DNA from 3 places in the Paenibacillus sp. FSL H3-0329 genome. Region 1 is predicted to be linked to each of the others. Evidence: riboswitches for the same ligand, from Rfam matches in the RefSeq annotation. Region 1 holds a riboswitch; each other region holds the start of a gene.

What was found. Region 1 has a riboswitch for cyclic di-GMP ahead of NSQ66_RS03160 (transglutaminase-like domain-containing protein). Riboswitches for the same ligand answer to the same signal wherever they lie in the genome.
Region 2: another riboswitch for cyclic di-GMP. It lies ahead of NSQ66_RS01805 (anti-repressor SinI family protein); the one in region 1 lies ahead of NSQ66_RS03160 (transglutaminase-like domain-containing protein).
Region 3: another riboswitch for cyclic di-GMP. It lies ahead of NSQ66_RS20545 (thiamine pyrophosphate-binding protein); the one in region 1 lies ahead of NSQ66_RS03160 (transglutaminase-like domain-containing protein).

The regions. Positions count from the first base shown of each region.
Region 1 covers NZ_CP150150.1:716,052-719,332, forward strand. The annotation lists gene NSQ66_RS03145 (glycosyltransferase family 2 protein) at 1-128, shown strand, start outside; gene NSQ66_RS03150 (GtrA family protein) at 115-522, shown strand; gene NSQ66_RS03155 (class D sortase) at 625-1,284, shown strand; cyclic di-GMP riboswitch class I at 1,404-1,486, shown strand; cyclic di-GMP riboswitch class I at 1,561-1,641, shown strand; gene NSQ66_RS03160 (transglutaminase-like domain-containing protein) at 1,655-2,464, shown strand; rRNA gene NSQ66_RS03165 (16S ribosomal RNA) at 2,832-3,281, shown strand, end outside.
Region 2 covers NZ_CP150150.1:406,630-409,910, reverse strand. The annotation lists gene NSQ66_RS01820 (signal peptidase I) at 1-114, shown strand, start outside; gene NSQ66_RS01815 (TasA family protein) at 205-813, shown strand; gene NSQ66_RS01810 (helix-turn-helix domain-containing protein) at 983-1,312, shown strand; gene NSQ66_RS01805 (anti-repressor SinI family protein) at 1,420-1,575, opposite strand; cyclic di-GMP riboswitch class I at 1,603-1,687, opposite strand; gene NSQ66_RS01800 (2-oxoglutarate dehydrogenase E1 component) at 2,158-3,281, shown strand, end outside.
Region 3 covers NZ_CP150150.1:4,632,786-4,636,066, reverse strand. The annotation lists gene NSQ66_RS20545 (thiamine pyrophosphate-binding protein) at 1-1,583, opposite strand, end outside; cyclic di-GMP riboswitch class I at 1,739-1,835, opposite strand; gene NSQ66_RS20540 (HAMP domain-containing methyl-accepting chemotaxis protein) at 2,010-3,260, opposite strand.

The DNA.
Region 1 (3,281 bases):
TTGGGGAGTATATCGGACGGATTTATGACGAGTCTAAAGATAGACCGCTATACATTGTTAGTGAGACTAAAGGCTACCAGAACGAAGAACAACTGGACCGCCGGAAGGACCACAATGATGTCAGATAAGAACTTGCGTGCTGCATTCATACAGTTCCTTAAATTTAATGCCGTAGGTTTGCTCAATACGCTTATTGATTTTGTGATTTTCACATTGTTGAATTCACTAGGGATGGTATACGCATTGGCGCAGGTGATCTCCTATAGTGCAGGTACGGCGAATAGCTTTATTTTGAATAAAAAAGTAACCTTTCGTGATCGCGACCGGGGGAATAAAGAAGGCTTCGACCGCGTGCAGCTGGTCAAGTTTATCGTGCTGAATCTGGTAGTGCTCGGAATATCACTGCTGCTAATGCATCTGTTGACAGACAGACTAGGTATTCAAGTCTTGATCTCCAAGGTGCTGGTTACCTTTATCACGGTGATCATCAATTTCTTTGGAAGTCGTAAATGGGTATTTTAAACATTAATTTCAGGCAGAAGGAGTTGCTATGCTTAAAGGCAAGTAGCTGTTTCTGCTTGATTTGTATATAACCATAGAAACAATATACGGAGGTGAATAACATTGCGTAAATTCTCCTATCTACTCATACTGGCTGGGATACTTATCATGTTATATCCGACAGCTAACGAATGGTACAACGACAGGCAGCAGGAGAAGTTATTAGAAACGGCTGAACTAAGCACTGCCGATAGTACTCCCCAGCCAGATTTGAAGAGCAGGTATGCTGAAGTTACTCAGCTGTTAGCAGAGGAATCGGTTCTGGATGCTCAGGCACAGCCCCAACCCCAAGAGACAGAAAAGCCTGAACCGGAGATTGAGGTCGGTGGCAAAGTAATCGCACTAATTGAAATCGTTAAGATTGATTTGAAGCTGCCTGTATTAGAAGGGGCTACAAAAGCTAATATGAAACATGCTGCAGCCCATATGAAAGAAACGGCACCCCTTGGAGAGATCGGAAATGCTGCAATCGCGGCGCATCGGGCTAGAACTACGGGTCGTTTGTTTAACAGATTGAATGAGGTTGTTGTGGGGGATGTTATCACGGTAAAGACTAGTGATCAGGTGTTTAACTATGAGGTATACGATATTTCTGTTGTAGATCCGAGTGATGTCTCCGTTCTTGACGGGAATGACAAGGATAAGATTCTTACTCTGATTACATGTGATCCGCTAGTGAATCCAACGCATCGGCTGATTGTTCATGCTAAATTAACAAAATGAGAATAGTGAATGACAAGAAAACACAAATACCGGGAGATATTTATAAAATAATGGGTAATCTAGTAAATTAGGTCTTGTTCACAACTATAAATATGATAGTATTATACTATAAAAGCTAAACACGATAACGGCAAACCTTCCGAAAGGTAGGGACGCAAAGCTAAAGGGCCTTTTCCCGAAAGGATGGCAGCCAGCTACCGAATGAAGAGGCTTTTTTTGTTTGTTTCAAATGGATTCTATCAATTATATCTAGTAAAGCTAGAACAGATAGAGCTTATACGATAACGGCAAACCTATCGAAAGGTAGGGACGCAAAGCTAAAGGGCCTTCCCGAAAGGATGGCAGCCAGCTACCGAAAGGAGTTTTATCCGTGAAAAAGGTTTATTTTATGCTGGTGGCGTTGTTCGTCCTAATGACTTCAGTTCCGGTAAGTACAGCTCAAGCTGCAAGTGCAGATGCCAGCTGGTTGATTACATCCAAAGTGGCTCAAGGTGTTATTGGTATTAACTATGATATTCCGAAAGATAAAAGAATCAAACTCATGATCACCAAAGATAACAGCAGCTATACTTATAACTTGTATGCTTCTGGACAAGCTGAGGACTTCCCTTTGCAACAAGGAAATGGGACTTATAAGGTTTCTGTTCTGGAGAACACAACCGGTAATAAATACAAAGCGTTATATTCCGAAGTAGTAGACGTAACCATGAGTGACTCGAATTCCGTATATTTGGGCTCCGTACAGAATGTGAAATGGAGTTCTTCTGATAAAGCGATTGTCAAAGCTAAACAATTAGTACAAGGCAAAACAACAGACGAAGAGAAAGTTAAAGCGATCTATAACTATGTAGTTGCGAATGTACAATATGACTACTCTCTTGCTAATAGTGTAACTACTGATTATATTCCAAGCATCGATAAGACATTGACTACTAAAAAAGGGATTTGCTATGATTACGCTTCTCTTTTTGCCGCAATGCTGCGGAGTGTAGATGTTCCTGCTAAGTTGGTAATGGGGAATACAAGCTACGTTACGCAATATCATGCCTGGAACGAAGTATTGCTTAATGGGAAGTGGGTTACCATTGATACTACAGTGGATGCAGGACTTGCAAAGAGTGATAAGAAAACCGATTTAATTAAAGCCTCAAGCAAATATACTGCGGCAAAATACTATTAAATTCGCCGCTAGAAACATAACTCTATTAAATAAACAACTAGCTTAATTATTAAGCTAGTTGTTTATTTTTATATTAGGGGTTGCTTTTCTATTAATAGTTGGGGTATTATAGGTAAGCGTTGTTAGACAGTGTACAGGCGATACAAACGAGGCTGATAAAAAGCTTCGAAAAATAAAGCTTGCATTTCTGAAAACAACATGATATATTATAAGAGTTGCTGCTGAGACATTAAACGGCGTCAACGAGAACTTGATCTTTGAAAACTGAACAACGAGTGAGTAGGAAATCACGCAAGTGAAATCCAAAATTAGAGAATTAATTTTCTCGTCAGATGTTTCAAAATGAGCATATCGCTCTTTTCAATACTAATTGGAGAGTTTGATCCTGGCTCAGGACGAACGCTGGCGGCGTGCCTAATACATGCAAGTCGAGCGGAGTTACTTTGAAAGCTTGCTTTCAAAGTAACTTAGCGGCGGACGGGTGAGTAACACGTAGGCAACCTGCCCTTCAGACTGGGATAACTACCGGAAACGGTAGCTAATACCGGATAATTTCTTTTTTCTCCTGAGAGAAGAATGAAAGACGGAGCAATCTGTCACTGAGGGATGGGCCTGCGGCGCATTAGCTAGTTGGTGGGGTAACGGCCCACCAAGGCGACGATGCGTAGCCGACCTGAGAGGGTGAACGGCCACACTGGGACTGAGACACGGCCCAGACTCCTACGGGAGGCAGCAGTAGGGAATCTTCCGCAATGGGCGAAAGTCTGACGGAGCAACGCCGCGTGAGTGATGAAGGTTTTCGGATCGTAAAGCTCTG
Region 2 (3,281 bases), 310 kb from region 1:
TTGATGCTTCTGCTCTATGCTCTGTATACCTCTTGGAAGGCTGTAGCTGCATTAGAAAAGAAAAATGCTGCCCTACTGCCAGCCTCACCGTCCCCAACAGAAACACAGCCCTAAGTTGATTGTCCACTTCCGCTTACGAACCGGAAGATACAATATATAAATTTTATAAAAAATTCAAACACAAATTTGAGGAGGAATTTTATTATGGGTATCAAGAAAACATTGGGTCTTGGCGTAGCATCTGCAGCACTGGGTTTATCATTAATCGGCGGAGGAACCTTCGCATACTTTAGCGACACTGCGCAAAGCACAGCTACATTCGCAGCGGGTACACTCGATCTGAACTCCGACCCTTCTGTCATCGTTAATATTCCTAACCTGAAACCAGGTGATACTGTAACTAAATCCTTCAAATTGAAAAACGATGGTTCGCTCGATATCGGATCTATCATTCTGAATACATCGACTCAAATCACGGATGCTAAAGGAGATAACTACCTGGATTTAGCCGAGTTCATTAAAGTTAAATTCCTTAGAAATAATGATAAAGGAGTACCTATCGTCTCTCCTGAAAATGTAGTTTATGAGACTACACTTGCTGCTTTAAAAAGTCAGCATCCGGATCTCGTAAAAAATACAGGTTGGGATCAACTCTTTACCGAAGCATCCGGTATTAAAGCCGGTACCAATGACAGCTTCTCCGTCCAATTCGAATTTGTGGAAAATAACCAAGATCAAAATATTTTCCAAGGCGATAGCTTAACACTGACTTGGGATTTCGTAGCTAAACAAGGTGCGAAAAAAGACTACTAAGATCAATAAAGTAATTTAATAAAATACTCGAAGAGCAGCAGATCCTGAATCCGGCCACGGATAAGCAGATTGCTGCTCTTCTCTTTACAATAAACTTTGTCCGATTTATTGATATTTGCTATACTAATAACAAAAATTACGGAGGGGCGTCAGCATAGTGCCACAGAATATGGGCCAACGTATCCAGCAGCTCCGCCTAGACAAGGGTTTCTCCCTATCTGAGCTTGCGGACAGAGCAGATGTGGCTAAGTCGTATCTTAGCAACGTGGAGAGAAACATCCAATCCAATCCATCCATCCAGTTTATCGAAAAGATCGCTGACGCGCTTCAGGTATCCATTCATGCCCTACTCTATGGAGAACCAAATGATGCAGAGGAATCACATTTAGATTCGGAATGGTTCCGATTGGTGCAGGAAGCTATGGACTCAGGCATTAGCAAACGCGAATTCAAAGAATTTCTGGACTATCAGAAATGGAAGCTCGATCAAAAGGATTAATACTTCCTACTAATCTGGTACGATCCTCTCTTCTACTAAATCATATCGAAAAAGGACACAGCGAAGAACCGCTGTGCCCTTTTTCGATATGTAACCCCTCTAATGTATTACTGCACGATCTGCACAGTTTTCTCATGAAAGAACTGGCGGATTTCATCTGCCTTAATGCCAGCCTTCTTAGCTGCTAATAATAAATGTACCCACTCTTGATCCAGATCAATAAACTGCTGTTCTCTGTTGCTACCCTGGTTGGACTTTTCCAAAAAATCTCCCCCTAAGATTTTACGTCCCCAGGCAATCCGGCTGTCATAGTATCTCTACCTTAGACCCGCGACTTTGTGCCCCTGCCTTTCGGCAAGTTTACCTTTTACTGGACCCTTTTCACGAAAGGATCTGCTTAAAAAACTATAAAATTACTATCTGCAATAACATTATACAAAAAGAAAGCGGAAAAGTGTGTCGATTCCTGGTTACTTTCTATTTTAAAAACGAAAAATAAAAGATTTTTTTTCAAAGATCTTGTCCGATTATCACGATACTCGTCCGTTACATAAAATAAATTGTACTAGCAAAATAAATATTTACTGACCTAATAGTTAAAAATAAGGATAATAGAATCATTTTAATAGGCCTTTAGAATGGGTAATGAGAAGAAACACCCTTCTTTTCATTAGAACAAGCTAACCTATACCATTTTGCGAACGTATTGGACGAAAGAATGAATTGATTACAGTGGCTGAAAGTAGCACAATAAGATGAGAAATGAAACCGCAATCATCACAGCTCCAGTAAGCGTTGACACAAAATGTCACGTATGGAGTTCATCCGTTAAGGAGGATGTATTCATGGCAGCCAAAGAGCCCTATAACGAATCCATTTGGAGTAAGTATTACGGACCCAATTTAGGCTACATTCAAGAAAGATATGAACAGTTTGTGAAAGATCCCTCCACCGTAGAAAATAATTATCGCGAGCTTTTTACAAATTCGGGACCCCCTCCCCTAACTCCGGATAGCGAACCGGCTCCTCAGCCGCGCATCTCGGGAGACACCGAATGGCTTAGAAAAGCAGTAAGAGCTTCCAAGCTAATCGCCAATATTCGTATATATGGCCATATGGCCGCTGAAATTGATCCGCTGGTACGCGATCAGAATCCCATGGCAAAATATCTTGAGCCTGAAACCTATGGTCTGACCCGCGAAGACCTGATTGCACTGCCTGCCACGCTTATATGGGAAAATGCGCCGAATGATGTGCATACCGGGTGGGATGCCGTGCAACGTATGCGTCAGGCATACACCAAGACTATCGCCTATGAATTCGGGCATGTGCATGAAGAAAAAGAACTGCAATGGCTAAATAGACAGGCAGAATCCACCAGCTCACCAGCACCCCTGAATAATACAGAACGCAAAGAGCTCCTGAACCGCCTGATTCAGGTAGAGCAATTTGAAACCTTCCTCCACAAGACTTTTGTAGGTCAGAAGCGTTTCAGTCTTGAAGGCAATGATGCTCTTGTGCCGATGTTAGACGAAATCGTACGCGCTGCTGCACATGACGGTGCAGAGCATATTTTGATGGGCATGGCGCATCGCGGTCGCCTCAACGTTCTTGCACATATTTTGGGCAAACCTTATGATATCATATTTTCAGAGTTTCATCATTCTCCGAACAAGGAGCTTTTCCCTTCCGAAGGCTCCACAGGCATTAACTATGGCTGGACAGGTGATGTGAAATACCATCTCGGTGCAGACCGTGCTGTCCGTGAAGGAGAAACCGTACGCACAAGAATAACACTAGCGAATAACCCAAGTCACTTGGAATTCGTCAATCCTGTCGTGGAAGGTTTCACTCGTGCCGCACAAGAAGATCGGAGCACTGCAGGACTGCCGAAGATTGATACCAGTAAAGCTATGGCGGTGCTGATGCATGGTGATGCTGCTTTTCCAGGTGAAGGAATTGTTGCAGA
Region 3 (3,281 bases), 3.0 Mb from region 1:
AGTTCAATAACGGCAACATGGTTTAGAGCTACCGCATCTTTAATTGCAGCTGTGAATTCATCCGCAGTCTCACATTTGTAGCCTTTAGCACCTAGAGATTCAGCGAATTTCACGGCGTCCATTGGTACTTCATATAGAGTTCCATCGATACGACCTGTGGTTTTCTCCATACCCTTAAGAGCCATATCTAGTTGCTTATTATTGACCACGATAAAGATGACAGGGATATCTTTGCAGACAGCGGTGTTAATCTCAGCGCCGAGCATCATGAAACAACCATCACCTGTAATGCAGAGGACAGTTTCTTCAGGAGCTGCAACTTTTGCACCAATAGCCATGCCGATCGAATTACCCATGCAAGCAAAATAAGCATCAAAAACAAAGCTGCCCGGTTTCTTAACCTTGTACCATTTTGCAGCGTGGAATCCATGGCTTCCATCATCAACGAAAATTGAATTATTATAAGGGATCAAATCACTTAAAGTGCTCATTACTGAAGCCAGTGAAAGATTCTTGAGGGTTGGAAGCTCTTCTGAATAATCAGCATCGGCCAAAGCCTCGCGTTTGGTGATTGTGCTTGGGTCAATATGATTTAGGCAGTGCACCAAATTATCGCGCAGGTCCCCAGTGACCGGTATCGTTTTGGACAATAGGATTTTTCCGACAAAGCTTGGATCAATATCAAATTGAATTAAAGTTGCTGGATGATTCTCCCGTTTAAGATTACAGATGGTCATATCACTTAAACGTGATCCAAGCACTATAAACAGATCGCTTTTATTCAATAAATCATCCCCGTGGGTCGAACCGCCAACGCCAATAGGACCATGATAGAGCGGGTGATCCCAGACTATAGCCCCTTTTCCACCAGGAGATGTTACTACAGGAATATTAAAAGTTTCTGCGAGTTGAACAAGCTCTTTATGTGCTCCGGAGCGGTTAATTCCTTTACCCGCAATAATCAAAGGATTCTTAGCAGCTTGAATAGCATCGATGACTCTATCGATATTTGCTTGACTAATTAGAGACTCTCTTTCAGGGATTACAATATTGCATTCTTCCAATACTTCAGTTTGTACATCAAAAGGAATACAAAGATGAACAGGACCCCGTTTGGCCAGGGCCACAGAAATCGCATGATTAAAAATAGTACCAAAGTGATCCCCACGTTCAACCAATTTACTGAACAAGGTGGCAGGTCTGAACATATCAGCTAAATCAGCCAGAAAAGAGGTGGAGTCCTGACATTGAGGAATTCCAAGCTCTGTAATGGATTGGTGGCCGGTAATAAACAGGACAGGTAGGTTGTTAGCTTTCGCATGAGCTGCTGCTGTGAGCAGGTTAGTTCCACCAGGACCAGAAGTACCAAATGCTACGCCTAGGTTACCCGTTTTCAGCGCATACCCTGCTGCTTCGAATCCGGAGCTTGCTTCATGTCTGCCGGGAATAAATTCAATACCGTAATCGACCATCTTTAGAACTATTGGACAAATCGATTTGCCAATGATCCCAAAAGAATGGGTGACTCCTAGGTTACGTAGTGCTTCCGCCATGTAATCTGCGACTGTCTTCAAAAGAAACACCTCACAAGTTTTTTGATATATATTAGTTATTAATCTACCGAATAGATACGATAGATCAATATACTCAAAAAGTAAAAACCTGTGCTCTATAGTAAGCACAGGTTGGTGGCATAAGGCGCCGCTAAGACTGAACAATAGTTCAGCCGTCCTGGTTCCTCTGCAACCTGGCAATCATGGCCTCAAACGAAAAAATGAGGCTGTAGATCCATGGTTTTGCGTCATCCTCTTTCGAGGATTTTGCCAATATTAATTTATAGTTGATAAGAATAATTTTCCTTTACAATATATTCCTCATTAATTTTTGTCAACATAATCCGCTAAAAAAACTCGAAATTTGACGAAAGTCTTGTCCAAGAGATGAAGTTTTGCCTCGCGAAAAAAACTGCCACCTAAGACTCAGCTTAGGTGGCAGTTGATAGTTTTGAACTAGAATTTAAAGATATGAATGGTTTTTTGCAGATTAAATACGGCCTGGGTCATTTTTTCCGTTTCTTCTGCAACAGACTGCAGGGCATTAATCTGTTCATTCATAGCCGCCGATACCTCTTCAGTGCCTGCAGCGGTTTCTTCGGTGATTGCTGAGATATTCTCAATTGCACTGGAAATTTTCAAGGCACTTTCTAGCATAAGATCACTCTCCGCAGAGAATGAAGAGATTTGCTCGGTAATGTACTGCACGCTTTGTACAATTTGTGCGAAAATATGGGCAGATTGAGTGATCATTTCATTCTGAACCTGCACAACCTCTTCATTGATGGCGATATTATCGATGGCTTGTTTAATATCTGACTCAATGCTGCGGACCAAACCGAATACTTCTTTTGTGGAAGCCGTAGATTCCTCAGCAAGCTTGCGAACCTCTTGAGCGACAACGGCAAAACCCCGACCATGCTCTCCGGCACGAGCAGCTTCGATGGAGGCATTGAGTGACAGCAGGTTGGTCTGCTCAGCGATCTCTGTGATGGTCTTGGTGATCATCGTAATCCCGCGGGCATTTTGTGAGAGAGCTTCAATAGTATCAGCCACTTTTTGTGTAGCCTCTATGTTTTTACGCATGCCTTCAGCCTGTGTATCTACGGATTGGCGCCCTTGCTCAACAAGTTCTAAGGTATGTATTGAACGTCTGTTCATTTCTTTGGTGGAGTTCGTATAATTGGATACTTTGGTCTCAATGTCTTTAATGGATTCTGTCATATCAGCGATATCCGTAGATATTTCATTTGCACCAAGAGCGAGCTCGGTAGAAGAAGAGGCTACTTGTGCCATAACAATTTTCAGGTTCTGGTTCTTATCTTCGATTCCGCGGCTTGCATCCATTACTTGACGGGTGATCTGCGATGCATCGGTCAGAATCTTCTTGAGCTTATCAATCATTGTGTTAAAGGAGCGGCTTACGTCACCCATTGAACCATTTTCGTCCGCTCTGCTAGTGAAATCCCCCTTCGAAATACTGTGAGATACATTAGCAATATCATCAAAAGATGATGTAAGCGTTCTCTCCACGAAGCGAGCAACAGGTAAAGTCAGACCTGCAAGAACAACTACTAGTATAATTCCTACGAGAAATTGACCTAGAATCATTAACGTAACTAAGACAGGAATAGCAAACAGTGCGGCAACGAGGTAACATCCGGCAACAATTCTTTGTTTTAACGGAAGTTTGTGCATCCAGCTCATTGGTAAAATGTCCCCCTTATT